4 regions of the Bradyrhizobium sp. SZCCHNR1017 genome follow, and region 2 is predicted to be linked to each of the others. Evidence: predicted binding sites of a transcription regulator. Region 2 holds the regulator's gene; each other region holds the start of a gene.
The links. The regulator PhoB, encoded in region 2, activates phosphate uptake and scavenging genes when phosphate is short. The targets are predictions, from matches to a motif close to TGTCATNNANCTGTCAT.
Positions count from the first base shown of each region.

Region 1: a site for PhoB is predicted at 2,268-2,284, ahead of QW863_RS00420 (glycerophosphodiester phosphodiesterase family protein). Genes of this name have one in related genera too.
Region 3: a site for PhoB is predicted at 1,765-1,781, ahead of QW863_RS10705 (DUF2794 domain-containing protein). Genes of this name have one in related genera too.
Region 4: a site for PhoB is predicted at 1,741-1,757, ahead of QW863_RS19170 (YbhN family protein). Genes of this name have one in related genera too.

Region 1 covers NZ_JAUHIR010000001.1:87,247-91,126, forward strand. The annotation lists gene QW863_RS00410 (polynucleotide kinase-phosphatase) at 1-704, opposite strand, end outside; gene QW863_RS00415 (3' terminal RNA ribose 2'-O-methyltransferase Hen1) at 713-2,092, opposite strand; gene QW863_RS00420 (glycerophosphodiester phosphodiesterase family protein) at 2,288-3,268, shown strand; gene QW863_RS00425 (TROVE domain-containing protein) at 3,352-3,880, opposite strand, start outside.
Region 2 covers NZ_JAUHIR010000012.1:241,814-245,693, reverse strand. The annotation lists gene pstB (phosphate ABC transporter ATP-binding protein PstB) at 1-765, shown strand, start outside; gene phoU (phosphate signaling complex protein PhoU) at 796-1,512, shown strand; gene phoB (phosphate regulon transcriptional regulator PhoB) at 1,529-2,236, shown strand; gene QW863_RS26760 (trypsin-like serine protease) at 2,384-3,700, shown strand; gene QW863_RS26755 (HoxN/HupN/NixA family nickel/cobalt transporter) at 3,877-3,880, shown strand, end outside.
Region 3 covers NZ_JAUHIR010000003.1:377,715-381,594, forward strand. The annotation lists gene acnA (aconitate hydratase AcnA) at 1-401, shown strand, start outside; gene QW863_RS10700 (DUF1223 domain-containing protein) at 590-1,372, shown strand; gene QW863_RS10705 (DUF2794 domain-containing protein) at 1,793-2,158, shown strand; gene QW863_RS10710 (GNAT family N-acetyltransferase) at 2,204-2,731, opposite strand; gene QW863_RS10715 (Bax inhibitor-1/YccA family protein) at 2,888-3,679, opposite strand.
Region 4 covers NZ_JAUHIR010000007.1:219,756-223,635, reverse strand. The annotation lists gene QW863_RS19175 (hypothetical protein) at 1-392, opposite strand, end outside; gene QW863_RS19170 (YbhN family protein) at 496-1,587, opposite strand; gene QW863_RS19165 (ferritin-like domain-containing protein) at 1,958-2,464, shown strand; gene QW863_RS19160 (MFS transporter) at 2,632-3,880, shown strand, end outside.

The DNA.
Region 1 (3,880 bases), on a different contig from region 2:
TCGACGAGATCGCCGACGAACACGAGCTTGCGGCCTGCGGGCGGCGTGACGCTGACGGCGCGCCGGCCGTCGTCATCGCGCCATCTGACCTGATAGCCGAGCTTCGCCAGCAGCGCCTGCAACTCATCAGCGCAGCCATGGACGTCACCGATGATGTCGAACGGCCCGGTGTCCTGGCGCTTGTCGGTCCACAGCGGCTGCCGCGCAACAATGGCGCTTTCGATGCGCGCGACGCTGTCGAGCTTCCAGACCTGACGAAAGCCCTCGCGCTGCAGGCCGCCCAGGCCGCGGCGGATTTCCGAGACCATGCGCTGCACGACCGGACCGCCGAAGCTGCGCTCAGGCCGCGACTTGTTTCTGTCGATGCAGACGTCGATGCCGGGATCGAACACGATCGCGACCGGCAGCGCATGCCATTTTCGCGCCAGCTCGACCCAGCCCTTGCGGTCGGCGGGGCGCACATTGGTGGCGTCGATCACCGCGAGCCGGCGGTGCTTCAGCCGCTTGCCGGCAATTTCGCGGACGATGTCGAACGCGTCGGCGGAGACGCCCTGGTCGGTCTCGTCGTCGGCGACGAGCGCGCGGCAATGATCCGAGGAGATCACCTCGGTCGGCAGGAAATGCTTCGCAGCAAAGGTCGACTTGCCGGAGCCGGTCGAGCCGATCAGCACGATCAGCGCGAAATCGGGGATGTCGATGTTCATGGAATTGCTCAGCGGGTGAAGACGGCCATTTGCGTCGGCGCGCCATGGCTCTCGTCGTGATGGCCGATGCCGGAGAAGGCGGCCTGATAGTTGAAGGTTGCGCAGATCCGCTGCGCCCAGTCGGCAAACTCGGCGCGCGACCATTCGAAGCGATGGTCACGGTGGCGGAACTGCCCGGCGGGCAGGCTCGGAAACAGTGCGTTGTATTCGGCGTTCGGCGTGGTCACGATCACCGCCCGCGGCCGCGCTGCGCCGAACACCACGCGCTCGAGCATCGGCAGCCGGTCGGGATCGAGGTGCTCGATCACCTCGACCAGTGCCGCCGCATCGGCCTCGGCCCAGCGCGCATCGCGATAGGTGAGCGAACCGTGCAACAGCATGACGCGACCCTCGGGCGGCGCGCCGGGCGCGCCCAGCTTCAGCCGCTTGGCCGCGCGCTCCAGCTCGCGGACGGCGGGATCGAGCCCGATCAGCCTGTCGACCCAGCGCTCGCGGACCAGGAGCTGCAGCAGCCTGCCTTCGCCGCAGCCGAGGTCGGCGACAATTTTGGCGCCGCTCGCCCGCAACGCCTCGACCACGGCGGCCATGCGCAGGTCGTTGAGGCGGGTCGGCGCCTCCAGTGTCTCTTCTGACTCGCTGCGCGCCTCGGGCTCGATGGCCTCGTCCTGCGTCTCCGGCGCGAGCCGGGCCAGCGCCGCGCGCGCGAGCACGCCGCGATGGCGCAGATAGCGGCGCACGATCAGCTCCTTGGCGGGGTGGGCGTCGAGCCAGCCTTCGCCGCGCTTGAGCAGCTTGTCGATCTCCTCGTCGCCGACCCAATAGTGCTTGGCGTCGTCCATGACGGGGATCAGCACGTAGAGATGATTGAGGAGCGCGCTGAGCCGCGCGGTGCCGCGCAAGGTGAGCCGGACGTAGCGGCTCGACGGATCGCCTTGCGGTCCCGGGATCGCGGTGAGATCGACCTGCCAGCCGAGCGGCTCGAACAAATGCCGCAGCACGGCTTCGCCGCCGCGCAGGGGCAGGGGTGTCACAACCGCTTCGAGTGCAATGGCGCTGTCGGCGAGCTCCTGGCGCGCGCTGCTGACGCCGTTCATCGCGGTCCGGAACGCCTTGTTCAGCGCGACCGACAGGAACGACGACGCGGCATAGGGCCTGTCGTTGACATATTGGTCGAGCAGCCCGTCGCTCTGGCCTTTGCCGCGGACGAGGCCGATCGGGTCGACGTCGAGCACCAGCGCCGCCTCGCAGCGGCTCTCGCTGGCCTCGGGATAGAAGATCAGCGCCTTGCCATAGGTGAGCGCGAGCTCGTGCAGCCGCTCCGGATGCTTGTTGAGCAGGTAGCCGAGATCGGTGGCAGGCTGATGGGTGGTGGCGATGGACAGGTACATAGGGTCAGATACCGGATGAGGAAACAACGATCCAGTGCTTCGAAGCCAAAGTTTGGCGGTGGCCGTTCTCGCATTCGCTTTCGCATCGGCTCTGGGAGCGCTGGACAAAAGGTGCGCCATCTCCGCAGGACGACTCTTGCGGAGAACGAGGGCAGGGACGCAATTCGGCTCGAATCGTCATGGAATTGACATCGCATGAGCAGAGTCCTGAAAATCGCCGGGCTGCTGGTGCTGATCTGCGCCGGCTTCATGTTCGTCAACAACGCCAATCTGCAGGTGACAAAGGAGGCTGGGCGGCCGCATCTCCTGGCTCATCGAGGTGTGTCGCAGCAGTTCGATCGCACCGGCCTGACGAGCGAAACCTGCACCGCGGCGCGGATGCTGCCGCCGACGCATGAGTATCTCGAGAACACCATCGCCTCGATGCGCGCCAGCTTTCTGGCCGGCGCCGATATCGTGGAATTCGACGTGCACCCAACCACCGATGGCCAGTTCGCGGTGTTCCATGACTGGACGCTCGACTGTCGCACCGATGGCAAGGGCGTCACGCGCGAGCACGCGATGACGGCGTTGCGGCAGCTCGACATCGGTTATGGCTACACCGCCGATGGTGGGCGCACGTTTCCATTCCGCGGAAAGGGCGTCGGCCTGATGCCGTCGCTGGACGAGGTGCTCGCAGCCTTTCCGGACAAGCCTTTCCTGATCAACGTCAAGAGCAATGATCCGGCGGAAGGCCGACTGCTGGCGGATGCTCTGGCGCGCTTGCCTGGCGCGCGACGGGCGCGACTGATGGTCTATGGCGGCGACGCGCCGATCGCGACGCTGAGGGCGTCTCTGCCGGATCTCAAGGTCATGTCGCGCGGCATGCTGAAGAGCTGCCTCGTCCGTTATCTCGGCTATGGCTGGACCGGCCTGGTGCCGTCCGCGTGCCACAACATGATGGTGCTGGTCCCGATCAATGTCGCGCCGTGGCTGTGGGGCTGGCCGGACCAATTCCTCGCGCGCATGACACGCGCCGAAAGCAGCGTCTTCGTCCTCGGCTCCTATAGTGGTGAGGCGTTCTCGGCCGGTCTGGACACACCGGACGACATCGCCAGGTTGCCCAAGAACTTTACCGGCGGCGTCATGACCGACGAGATCGAAACCGTGGCGCCGCTGCTGAAGCAGACGCCTTGAAGCAAGCAGCGCAAGTCGCCGCTGAATGTGCCTGGTTAACGGAAGACCCGGGCGCGTCCGTGACGCGTCCGGGTCGGTTGTCGTCAGTGCAGGGTCGCGCCGCGCAGAGTCTCCTCATGCGCCGCGATCCAGGCGATCACGGCCTCGGAGAAGCCGTCGACCCGCGTCCAGGGTCCGTAGCCGACCCCGTGCTGGTACGACGCCACGTTGACCATGGTCCCGCGCGCCCGCGGCGCCGGCACCGCATCGTGGCTCTGCTCGTCGGTGAAGACGATCAGGCGGTCTCCCTTGCGGTCGACCTCGCCCACCGCACGCCCGAGATAGGTCCCGGAATGCGGCTGCGATCCGAGGATCGCGTCGCGCAGCGCAAAGCCACGCCGCGGCGGTACCTTCACGACGTTGTCGCTGAACGTGAAGATCTCCACCTCGTCGCAGACCTCGCGGGCCAGGATCGCCAGCCCGCACGCCGCGTCCGCGCGCGTCATCTCCGACTTCGCCGACAGCGATGCGAACATCGAGCCGGAGACGTCGATCAGAAGCCGCGTGCGGCCCGGAAGCCGCGCGTAGCCCTTGATCGACCGGAGCATCGCGGCCTCGAGCTCGGGCTCGAAG
Region 2 (3,880 bases):
CTTCCGGATGCGCCGGCCAAGGTGACTGCGCGCAACCTGAACTTCTACTACGGCGACCATCACGCGCTGAAGAACATCAACCTGTCGCTGGGCACCAACCGCGTCACCGCGTTCATCGGCCCGTCCGGCTGCGGCAAGTCGACGCTGCTGCGCATCTTCAACCGGATGTACGATCTCTATCCGGGGCAGCGGGCGACCGGGCAGCTGATGCTCGACAACACCAACATCCTCGATCCCAAGCTCGATCTGAACCTGCTGCGTGCCCGGGTCGGCATGGTGTTCCAGAAGCCGACGCCGTTCCCGATGACAATCTACGAGAACATCGCCTTCGGCATCCGGCTCTATGAGAAGATCTCCAAGTCGGAGATGGACGACCGGGTCGAGAAGGCGCTGCGCGGCGGCGCGCTGTGGAACGAGGTCAAGGACAAGCTCAACGCCTCGGGCCTGTCGCTGTCCGGCGGCCAGCAGCAGCGGCTGTGCATCGCGCGTACCGTGGCGGTCCGGCCGGAGGTGATCCTGTTCGACGAGCCGTGCTCGGCGCTCGATCCGATCTCGACCGCCAAGGTCGAGGAGCTGATCCAGGAACTCGCCGAAAACTATACGATCGCCATCGTGACGCATAACATGCAGCAGGCGGCGCGCGTCTCCGACAAGACCGCCTTCATGTATCTCGGCGAGCTGATCGAGTTCGACGACACCAGCAAGATCTTCACCTCGCCGAGTGATCGGCGGACCCAGGATTACATCACCGGCCGGTTCGGCTGACGCCGACGACATTGTCTTCAGGAGATCATCATGGCCAGTGAACATACCGCCAAGGCGTTCGACAGCGATCTGCAGGACCTCACCCGTCTGGTATCGGAGATGGGCGGCCTCGCGGAGCGGCTGATCGTCGATTCCGTCGATGCGCTGGTGCGGCGCGACATCGCGCTCGGCCAGAAGGTGGTCGCCACCGACGCCGAGGTCGACAAGCTGCAGCGCATCATCGAGGAGCGCGCCGTTCTTACCATCGCCCGGCGACAGCCGATGGCGGTCGACCTGCGTGAGATCGTCGGCGCGATGCGCGTGGCGACCGATCTGGAGCGCATCGGCGATCTCGCCAAGAACATCGGCAAGCGCGTCGCGGCGCTGGAGAGCGACTTCCATCCGCTGAAGCTGATCCGCGGGCTCGAGCACATGACCGATCTCGTGCAGTCGCAGGTCAAGACGGTGCTGGACGCCTATGCCGCGCACGATTTGCCGGCGGCGATGACGGTGTGGAAGGGCGATGAGGAAGTCGATGCCATCTGCACCTCGCTGTTCCGCGAGCTCCTGACCTACATGATGGAGGATCCGCGCAACATCTCGTTCTGCATCCACCTGATGTTCTGCGCCAAGAATATCGAGCGCATCGGCGATCACGCGACCAACATCGCCGAGACGGTGTTCTATATGATCGAAGGCCAGCAGATCATGGACAAGCGCCCGAAGGGCGACATGACGAGCTTCGCATCGACGATCCCCGGCAACTGAGAGAGACGGTTCAGACATGGGCGCCCGAATTCTGGTGGTGGAGGACGAGGAGGCGCTGACGACGCTGCTGCGCTACAACCTCGAGGCCGAAGGCTACGAGGTCGAGACCGTGGCGCGCGGCGACGAAGCCGACACGCGCTTGAAGGAGCGTGTTCCCGATCTCGTCGTGCTCGACTGGATGCTGCCGGGCCTGTCCGGCATCGAGCTGTGCCGCCGCCTGCGGGCGCGGACCGAGACCCGGCAGTTGCCGATCATCATGCTCACCGCACGCGGCGAGGAGAGCGAGCGCGTGCGCGGCCTCGCGACCGGCGCCGACGACTACATCGTCAAGCCGTTCTCGGTGCCGGAGCTCCTGGCGCGGGTGAAAGGCCTGCTGAGGCGGGCGAGTCCGGAGCGGCTGGCGACCGTGCTGTCCTATGGCGACATCGAGCTCGACCGCGAGAAACGCCGCGTGGCGCGCTCTGGTAGGCCGATCGATCTCGGTCCGACCGAATACCGCCTGCTCGAGTTCTTCCTGGAGCATCCCGGCCGCGTGTTCAGCCGCGAGCAGCTGCTCGACAGTGTCTGGGGCCGCGACATCTACATCGACGAGCGCACCGTCGACGTCCATATCGGCCGCCTGCGCAAGCTGCTCAATCCCGGCCGCGAGCAGGACCCGATCCGCACCGTGCGCGGCGCCGGTTATGCGCTCGATGATCGCTTCGCCAAGAGCGAGCAGGTGTAAGGGGCGATCCGGCGCGTGGACGAAGCAGGTGTGAGGCGCGAGGCGGCCCGATTGAGGAGATCGCGGTCCGCTTTCCGCCACGCCGCCGCCGTCTTGATCGTGTCTGCTTCGTGGCCCGTCACGATGTTTCGGTCCCAGCGGACGCCCTTGATCAAGACCATCATCATATCTCTTGCCGTGCTGCTCGGCGGCGCGGCGGGCGCCACGGCCGCCGAGCTCGAAGACGCGGTCGCGGCGGCAGGCAACGGGCAGCATGCGGCGGCGATGCGACGGCTGCTGCCGCTGGCCGCCAAGGGCGATGCGCGGGCGCAGTTCGACGTCGGCTTCATGCACGCCTTCGGCTGGGGCCAACCGCGCAACCCCGCCGAGGCGCTGGCGTGGTACCGCAAGGCCGCCGATCAGGGGCTCGCCGTCGCGCAACACTATCTCGGCATCGCCTACGTCAATGGCGAAGGTGTTGCGAGCAATTACGGCGAAGCCGGCCGCTGGTTCAGCCGCGCCGCGGCGCAGGGCTTCGCCCAGTCGCAATACATGCTCGGCCTGATGCTGCTCGACGGCCGCGGTGTGAAACAGGACGTCGTGCAGGGCTATGCCTGGCTGGTGATGGCGGGCCGTAGCGGCGTGCGATCGGCCGGCCGCGACGTGCAGCGGGTCAAGTTGACCGAGCCGCAGCGCGTCCAGGCCCAGAGTGCCATTGCGGCCTGGCGGCCGAAGCCGGAATCGGCGGAGGCCGGCATCGCCGCTCCGCGTCCGGAGCAACTGCTCGGGCTCGACCGCCACATCGGCGAGGTCGTCGATCCCACCTCGTGGCCGGCGTCGTCGATCGGCGTCGTCACCGTCGCGCAATACTCGACCGGCGGCTGGTGCACCGGCACGCTGGTCGCGCCGCGCGTCGTGCTCACCGCGGCGCATTGCGTGTTCAACGGCGTGGCGCAGGTCAGCCCCGGCAACGTCCGCTTCCTGGCCGGCATGAACAGGGGCACGCCGGCGGCATCGTCGGTCGCCGACAAGCTGATCGTGGCGCCCGATTTCGTCCCGACCCGGCACGACAGGTGGTCGCTCGACCGCTCGCCCGCCGATTGGGCGTTGATCGTGCTGAAGGACGCGCTGCCGTCGAAGCCGGTTGAGGTCAGGGCGCTGACGCGCGAGGAATTGCAGGCTGCGACCACGGCCGGAACCATCTCCGAGATCGGCTATGGCCAGGAGCGGCGCTATTCGCCGACCGGCCAGCGCAATTGCAGCGCCGGCATGACCAAGGACGGGATGCTGCTGACGGTGCATTGCCTCGCCAATTTCGGCTATTCGGGCTCCCCCATCATGGCCGAAGTCGGCGGACAGCCGGCCGTGGTCGGCATCTTCTCGGCGTTCCACGAGGAGACCCGGCTGATGTTCGCAGCCCCCGCGAGCCAGTTCGAGGCGGTCGTGCGGCGCGAGATCACGGCACAGAGTGCCTCGATGCGGTGAGCGAAGGAGGGGCGAGAGAAGAGGATGTCCCGCCGCTGGTCATGATCTGTGCGTGACTGGATAGCGGGTTGCCAAGCAAGAGGGCAATCCGGGAAGGGCCGCCCACGTTTTCCCGCAGCTTTTGCCTGCAGCGGGGGGCTTTACCGAACTGGCCTGGCTCTTGCTATAGTCCGAGTATGA
Region 3 (3,880 bases), on a different contig from region 2:
AGGGCGTGCCGCTGGTGGTGTTCGCCGGCGCCGAATACGGCAACGGTTCGTCGCGCGACTGGGCCGCCAAAGGTACCCGGCTGCTGGGCGTCCGTGCCGTGATCTGCCAGAGCTTCGAGCGCATCCATCGCTCCAATCTGGTGGGTATGGGCGTGCTGCCGCTCACCTTCCAGGAAGGCACGTCCTGGTCCTCGCTCGGCCTCAAGGGCGACGAGAAGGTTACCATCAAGGGCCTGCAAGGCGACCTGAAGCCGCGCCAAACCCTGACCGCCCAGATCGTCTCGGCCGACGGTGCGGCGCAGCAGGTGCCGCTGCTCTGCCGGATCGATACGCTCGACGAGCTCGACTACTACCGCAACGGCGGCATCCTGCACTACGTGTTGCGCAAGCTCGCCGCTTAACCAAGGCGCGATGCGACAGTTTGGCTCACTCTGAAGTGAGTAGCGGGTGATGAAGGAGGCGGCCTATGACAAAGGCCGCCTCTTTTGCATTTTCGTTTTGTTAACTACGAGGACGGCATCGCGGATGCAGTGATGCACAGGGCGCAGCGGACGGTGGTCCAGACGGGACAGTGGCGATGAGTGGACAGATGTCGTGGTGGTCGCGCGCAGCGCTGAGTGTCTGTGCGGTCATCGCTTTCGTCCGGCCCGCTGCGTCCGATCCCCGTGCGGTGATCGAACTCTTCACCTCGCAAGGCTGTTCGTCCTGCCCGCCGGCTGACAAGATCCTCGGCGAGCTCGCCAGAGATCCTTCGGTCATCGCGCTGTCCCTGCCGATAGACTACTGGGACTATCTCGGCTGGAAGGACACGCTGGCCGACTCCCGCTTCACGGCCCGGCAGCGGGCCTATTCTCGTGCGCGCGGCGACCGCGAGGTCTATACGCCGCAGGCGGTGGTCAACGGCTCCGTGCATGTGATCGGCAGCGACCGCGAGGCGATCGAGGGCGCCATCGAGGAGACCGTCCAGGGTGGCAGCGTGATGTCGGTGCCGGTGAGGCTGTCGGTCGACGGCCAGGACCTTACTGTCTCCGTGGCCGCGGCCAACGACCAGATGCCGCGCAAGCACGGCGAGGTCTGGGTCTGCTCGATCTCGCGGGTGGTCCCGATCTCGGTCGGCCGCGGCGAGAACAGCGGCCGTGATCTGACCTATTACAACGTCGTTCGCGGGCTTCAGAAGCTGGGTGACTGGAATGGGTCGCCGGTCAGATGGAGCGTGCCGCTGGAGAAGATCGCCCGCGAGGGCGTCGATGGCACCGTCGTCTATGTGCAGGACGGCAGTCGCGACCGCCCTGGGCCGATGCTCGGGGCCGCCTTTTCCGAGTTGCCGTTGGGCGGACGGGCTTCAGCAACGGCGCGCGGTCCCGAGCGCTGATCTTCCGTCGTCCTGATCTTCGTTTTCGCTGACCTGCGTTGGGCGCGTCACGTCCGTGCGACGGCGCGTCCCGACAATCGTACGTGCAGCTCACGCCAGAAAAGCAAAAGGACCAACTTGCGTTGGCCCTTTGCCTTACTTGTGAATAGACCCGATCCTGACGACCCCGGGGGGCTGGGGGCTGAGGAATCCGGAACCGAAAGGACCGGGCCAACGCACACGAATCTTATGCCGAAGGTCGGGGGCGGTCGGTGGGCGGAAAGACGGCGCGATTATGATTCTGCTAACGATCCCGTGACGCTTGCGTGTTCGCGGAACCGATGACCTCGCAGGCTCGGTCGAACTTCGACAACGAAAACGGCCCCTTGCGGCTTCTGCCGGATGGCGCGATCATGTCGCACCGATGACAGGAGGACGCCAATGAACCTCACGCCGGAGGACGCCGACCCCAGCGAGAACCGCGCGGCGGCGCGCAGTGCGGCCGCAGCGCCGAACCGGGTGACGTTCGACCGCCTGGAGCTGAACCGCATCCTGAACCTCTACGGCCGCATGGTCGCCGACGGTGAGTGGCGCGACTATTCAATCGACTTCCTGCGTGACCGGGCCGTCTTCTCCGTGTTTCGCCGGGCGTCCGAGGTGCCGATCTACCGCATCGAGAAGGATCCGCGTCTCGCACGCAAGCAGGGCATGTACAGCGTGATCTCGGCCACCGGGCTGATCCTGCGCCGCGGCCACGAGCTCGAGCGCGTGCTGCTGGTGATCGCGCCCAAACCAGCCCTGGTCTGATCCCACGCGCACCGGGTTGATCATGACCTTCCGACTGGCGCTGCCTTACGCCGGGACGTCGCTGCTCCCGGCCCCGAGCGGGCGCTGCATCATCACAGTATCGAGCCAGCGGCCGAATTTCAGGCCGACGCTCGGGTGGGTGCCGATCATCTGGAAGCCGCAGGCGGTATGCAGCCCGACCGAGCCGGAATTGGCGGAGTCGCCGATGACGGCGATCATCTGGCGAAAGCCTCCCTCCTCACAGGCGTCGATCAGCCGCCGCATCAGGCGCATCCCGATGCCGCGACGCTGGCTGGCGGGAGCGAGATAGACCGAGTTCTCCACCGTGAAGCGATAGGCAGGGCGGGGCCGGTAGGGCCCGGCATAGGCATAGCCCACCACCTCTCCGTCCAGCAGGGCAGCGAAATAGGGGAAGCCGCCGTCGCGGAGCGCCCGGAAGCGGCGCGTCATCTCCGCCAGATCCGGAGGGTCGAGCTCAAAGGTGGCCGTGCCCTCGCGGACGGCTTGGCCGTAGATAGCGGTGATGGCGGGAAGGTCGGCCTCCTGGGTGGGCCGGATTTCAATGTCGGACATGGGGTGGAAGCATACCCAGGCGGACGCGGCGATCAATCCGGCCTCGCGGCATGGCTGCCGCTGCGGTTTTGCGTCGGTCGCAATCGGGGTTTGTGCAAACGAAAAGCCCCGGCGGTGAGGCCGGGGCTTCGAAGGTCGCTCGTTCGAGCGGTTGGATCAGTCGCGCTGTCCGAGCAACTGCAGCAGCAGCGTGAACAGGTTGATGAAGTTCAAGTACAGCGACAGGGCGCCGGTGATTGCCGCGCGCTCCGCGATGTCGCCGCCCGCGGAAGCGTAGCCGTAGATGTACTCGTTCTTCAGACGCTGCGTGTCCCAGGCGGTCAGGCCGGCGAACACGAACACGCCGATCACCGAGACGATGAACTGCAGCATCGAGCTCGCCAGGAAAAGGTTCACGAGGCTCGCCAGCACGATGCCGATCAGGCCCATGAACAGGAACGAGCCCATGCCCGTCATGTCACGCTTGGTCGTGTAGCCGTAGAGGCTCAGCGCGCCGAACGTCGCCGCGGTGATGAAGAACACCCGCACGATCGAGGTGTGGGTGTACACCAGGAAGATCGACGACAGCGAGATGCCCATCAAGGCCGAGAACACCCAGAACAGGATCTGCGCGGTCGACGGCGCCAAGCGGTTGATGCCGGCCGAGATCGCGAACACCATGACCAGGGGGGCCAGGATGAACAGCCACTTCAGCGGGCTCACGAACATCGCGTAGCCGAACTGCGTCAGATAGGCGTTGCCGAACTTGAACACGCCGGCCGCCGGATCGCCGGTCACCGACGCCATGTAGACGCCCAGTGCCGCAAGGCCGGTGATGGCCAGGCCGATGCTCATGTAATTGTAGATGCGCAGCATGTAGGCGCGCAGACCGGCGTCGACGGTCGCGGCATCGGCGCGCCCGGCCACCCGGCCAAAGGGTGAAGCATAGTTGCGGTCTAGGTCCGACATGGTCGATTCCCGTTGGTTGCCCGGCAGCCCGGTCCTGACAGGACCTTCGGCCGGTTCTCGAAAAACCCTATCTCATACCCGCTGCTGCAGATATTAAATTTGCGTCATCGGCAAATTCGCCATCTTTTGGCAGGTCTCTGAGCCCATTCCCTAGATGGGAAACTAGCATATCCGCCGCAAGCTTCCACGCGCGGCTGAATG
Region 4 (3,880 bases), on a different contig from region 2:
CCGACCGGGACCGGGCCGGTCAGGCGCACGGTGACCGGATGGTCGATCGGCGTGAGATAGCTTTCCTTGACGTTGTCGCGCGTGCACGGCTCGTTGATGCGGCCGGCGAGGTCGATGCAGAGCCGGTTGACGACGTTCCGGGCCCAGCCGCGGCCGTCGCTCTGCACCGCCAACGCCTGCTCGGCGGCGAGGATGGAGCGGTCGCGCGTGCTGTCGGTATGCAGCAGGAAGTCGCGCTCCTCCCGGAAGAGACGGAAGCGGTTGCGCACCTCCCAGCTGATCTGCAGCGGCGCTGCGCCGAACTGCGCGGCCGCCTCGGTGGCGGCGAGAGGGGCGAGCAGGCCGGCCAGGACGCAGGCGGCGAGCAGCGGACGAAGGGGCATTCGGGTCATGCGCAAGGATTCACGTCAGCGATGGGGCGGAAATAAGAGGATCGCACGCGAGTTCAACCGGTCGAGGGTCGAACCGTCGCGTCATCCGCGAGACGATTGCTGCTCAGCGCTGGGAGTGGCGCTTGATGCGCTGGGGAACCGCGGCGGGCGCCGTGGCCGCGGCGCGCTTGGCGGCGACCTCGTCCTCGCAGGCTGAGTTCAGCCGGCGCCGCTCCTGCCAGGGCTTCACGACGTTCAGCCAGAGTTCCCTGATGCCCATGATGGAGATCGCCGTCGCGAACGGGATCACGAAATACAGCACGCGGAAAACGAGCAGGGTGGCCAGCAACTGCTCGCGCCCGAACTGCGGCAGCGCCACGAGCATCGCGGCATCGAACACGCCGATGCTGCCGGGCGCGTGGCTGGCGAAGCCGAGCAGGGTGGCGAGGATGAACACCACCGACAGCGACAGGAAATCGATCGGCGGAGCGGCGGGGACGAGGAGGTACATCGCCAGCGCGCAGAAGCCGAGGTCGACCACTCCGATCAGGATCTGCACGAGCGTGAGCTGCGCCGAGGGCAGCACCACCTTCCAGCCGTTCTGGCCGAGCTGGCGCCGGTTCTTGCCGGCGGTCAGCCAGCCGAGATAGGCGAAGATCGCCCCGAGGATGCCGATCGCGATCAGCTGGTTCACCGCCGGGGGCAACTGGTCCATCGCGGTGGCGGCGGCCGGATGCAAGGTCATGCCGATGCCGAGTACGAAGAGATTGCCGAGCCAGAAGGTCAGGCCTGACAGGAAGCAGATCTTGGCGACGTCGATCGCGGACAGGCCGTAGTCGGAGTAGATCCTGAACCGGATGGCGCCGCCGGTGAACACGGTGGCGCCGATGTTGTGGCCGATCGAATAGCTGGTGAAGGCGCTCATCGCCGCGATGCGATAGGGCACGTGTTTCTTGCCAATCGTTCGCAGTGCAAAATAGTCATAGAAGGTCAGCGTGCAGAACGCGCCGACCACACACAAGGCCGCGAGGGCGATGTGACCGGGCGGGATTTCGGTGAGCGCGGTCAGGATGACGCCGGCATCGACGCCCTTCAGCGTGCGCACGAGTGTCGTGATCGCGAAGGCGATGATCGCAAGGCTCGCTGCAATCCCCAGCCGCTTCCAGCCGATCCATTTCTTGAAGCCACGCCCAAGCGTGGTCAGCAGGCGCTGCATTCATCCTCCCGGCAGGGCGGTACTAGATCTTGGAAAAGAGGCGAAACCATTGATCGATAGGCGGGCAATTCGTGACAGCTTGTTCCTTATGCTAAAATGCGCGCCTTGTGCAGTCCTTGACACAGCTCAGCTCCGACCCATGCGGCGCAGGTCTGTCACACTCCGGTCACATAGCTGGCGGCCCGTCCGCCTCAATTCGGTCCAACTGGTCACCCGCGCGGTTCACGAGACCCCTCGCCCCTGCGATCGGTTCGGCAGGGCCGGTACGCCGGAACAACCGCCGTAGCCGCCGGTTAGCGCACAGCGAACATGGCGACGATCGGTCGGGGGAGGGACCTGCCATGTTCCGAACCGAGAGGACGTGAAACAAATGGGACTGTTCACCAAGGACATCAAGACGATGAACGATCTGTTCGTTCATCAGCTGCAGGACATCTATTACGCCGAGAACCAGCTCGTCAAAGCGCTGCCGAAGATGGCGGACAAGGCGACGGATCAGAAGCTCAAGCAGGGTTTTCTGACCCATCTCGACGAAACCAGGACGCATGTGAAGCGGCTCGAGCAGGTGTTCGAGATGCACGGCATTGCGCCCAAGGCGGTCGACTGTCCGGCGATCGACGGCATCATCGAGGAGGCCGAGGAGGTCGCCGGCGAGGTCGCAGACAAGACGGTGCTCGACGCCGCCCTGATCAATGCCGGCCAGGCGGCGGAGCACTATGAGATCACCCGCTATGGCAGCCTGATCGCCTGGGCCAAGCAACTCGGCCGCAGCGACTGTGCCGCCGTCCTGCAGAAGACGCTCGACGAGGAGAAGGCGACCGACATGAAGTTGACCAAGCTCGCCGAGACCAGTGTCAATCTGCGCGCCGCGAGCTGATCGCGCCATCGTTGATGAGGCAAAACGCCGCGCGGATCGCCCGCGCGGCGTTTTTGTCGTCAGAGGGGTATCTGGCAACACCATCAGCCATACTTCGATCGATATCGAAGCATGTGCGTCCCAGATGGAATAGAATCGACGCCGTTCTCCACCCCCGGAGGCCAGGCATGAGACGATCATCAACGGCAGCGCTGCACGCCCCGGTCACGCCATCGCCACCGAGCCGCATGGCGGGTGCGCTCACGCTGGCCGCGATGAGTCTCGGATTCGGCGTCGTCCAGCTCGACATCACGATCGTCAACACCGCGCTCGAGAGCATTCGCACCGCGCTCGGCGGCGATGTCGCCGCGCTGCAATGGGTGGTGAACGCCTACACGATCGCATTCGCCGCCTTCATCCTGACGGCGGGCGCGCTCGGCGATCGGTTTGGCGCGCGGCGCATCTTCATGGCGGGGTTTGCGCTGTTCACGGCGGCCTCGGTCGGCTGCGGCCTTGCGCCCGACGCCGCCAGCCTGATTGCGCTCCGGGGCATCCAGGGGCTGGCGGCGGCGCTGCTGGTGCCGAATTCGCTCGCGCTCCTGAACCACGCTTATCCCGATCCGAAGGCGCGTGGCCGCGCCGTGGGCGTCTGGGCCGCCGGGGCCAGCCTGACGTTGACCGCAGGTCCCTTCGTCGGCGGCACGCTGATCGCGCTGGTCGGCTGGCGCGCCATCTTCTTCGTCAATCTGCCGATCGGGCTGATCGGGCTCGGGCTCGCCAAGGCCAACGCCCGCGAGACGCCGGTTCGCCCCGGCCGCGCGGTCGACCTGCCGGGGCAGGTCGCAGCCGTGGTCGCGCTCGGAGCGCTGGCGGCGGCGGTCATCGAGGCCGGTGTTCGCGGCTGGGACGACGCCCTGGTGATGCTCGGCCTGGCGGTGGCGCTCATCGCCGGCGCGCTGTTCGTCTGGCAGGAGGCACGGGTCAGCCAGCCGATGCTGCCCCTGGCTCTGTTCGGCCACCCGCTGTTCGCGCGATGCGCGCTGGTCGGACTGCTCGCCAATATCGCGATCTATGGCCTGATCTTCGTGTTTAGCCTGTACTTCCAGGAGATCAACCGGATGTCCGCATTCGCAACCGGCCTGGCCTTCCTGCCCATGTTCGGCGTCGTCTTTCCGGTCAATCTGCTCGCGCCCCGCATCGCCGAGCGGCTTGGACCGCGCGCAACGATTGCGCTCGGGGCGACCATCTCGGCGGCAGCCTGCGCGGCGCTGCTGCCGATCGCGCCGGGCACGTCCTATGGGGCGATCGCGCTGCAATTGATCGGCCTGAGCTGCGGCCTCGGGCTGATGGTCCCGCCGTTGACCTCGACCTTGCTCGGCAGCGTCGACCGCTCGCGCTCGGGTGTGGCCGCCGGCGTGCTGAATGCCACCCGGCAGA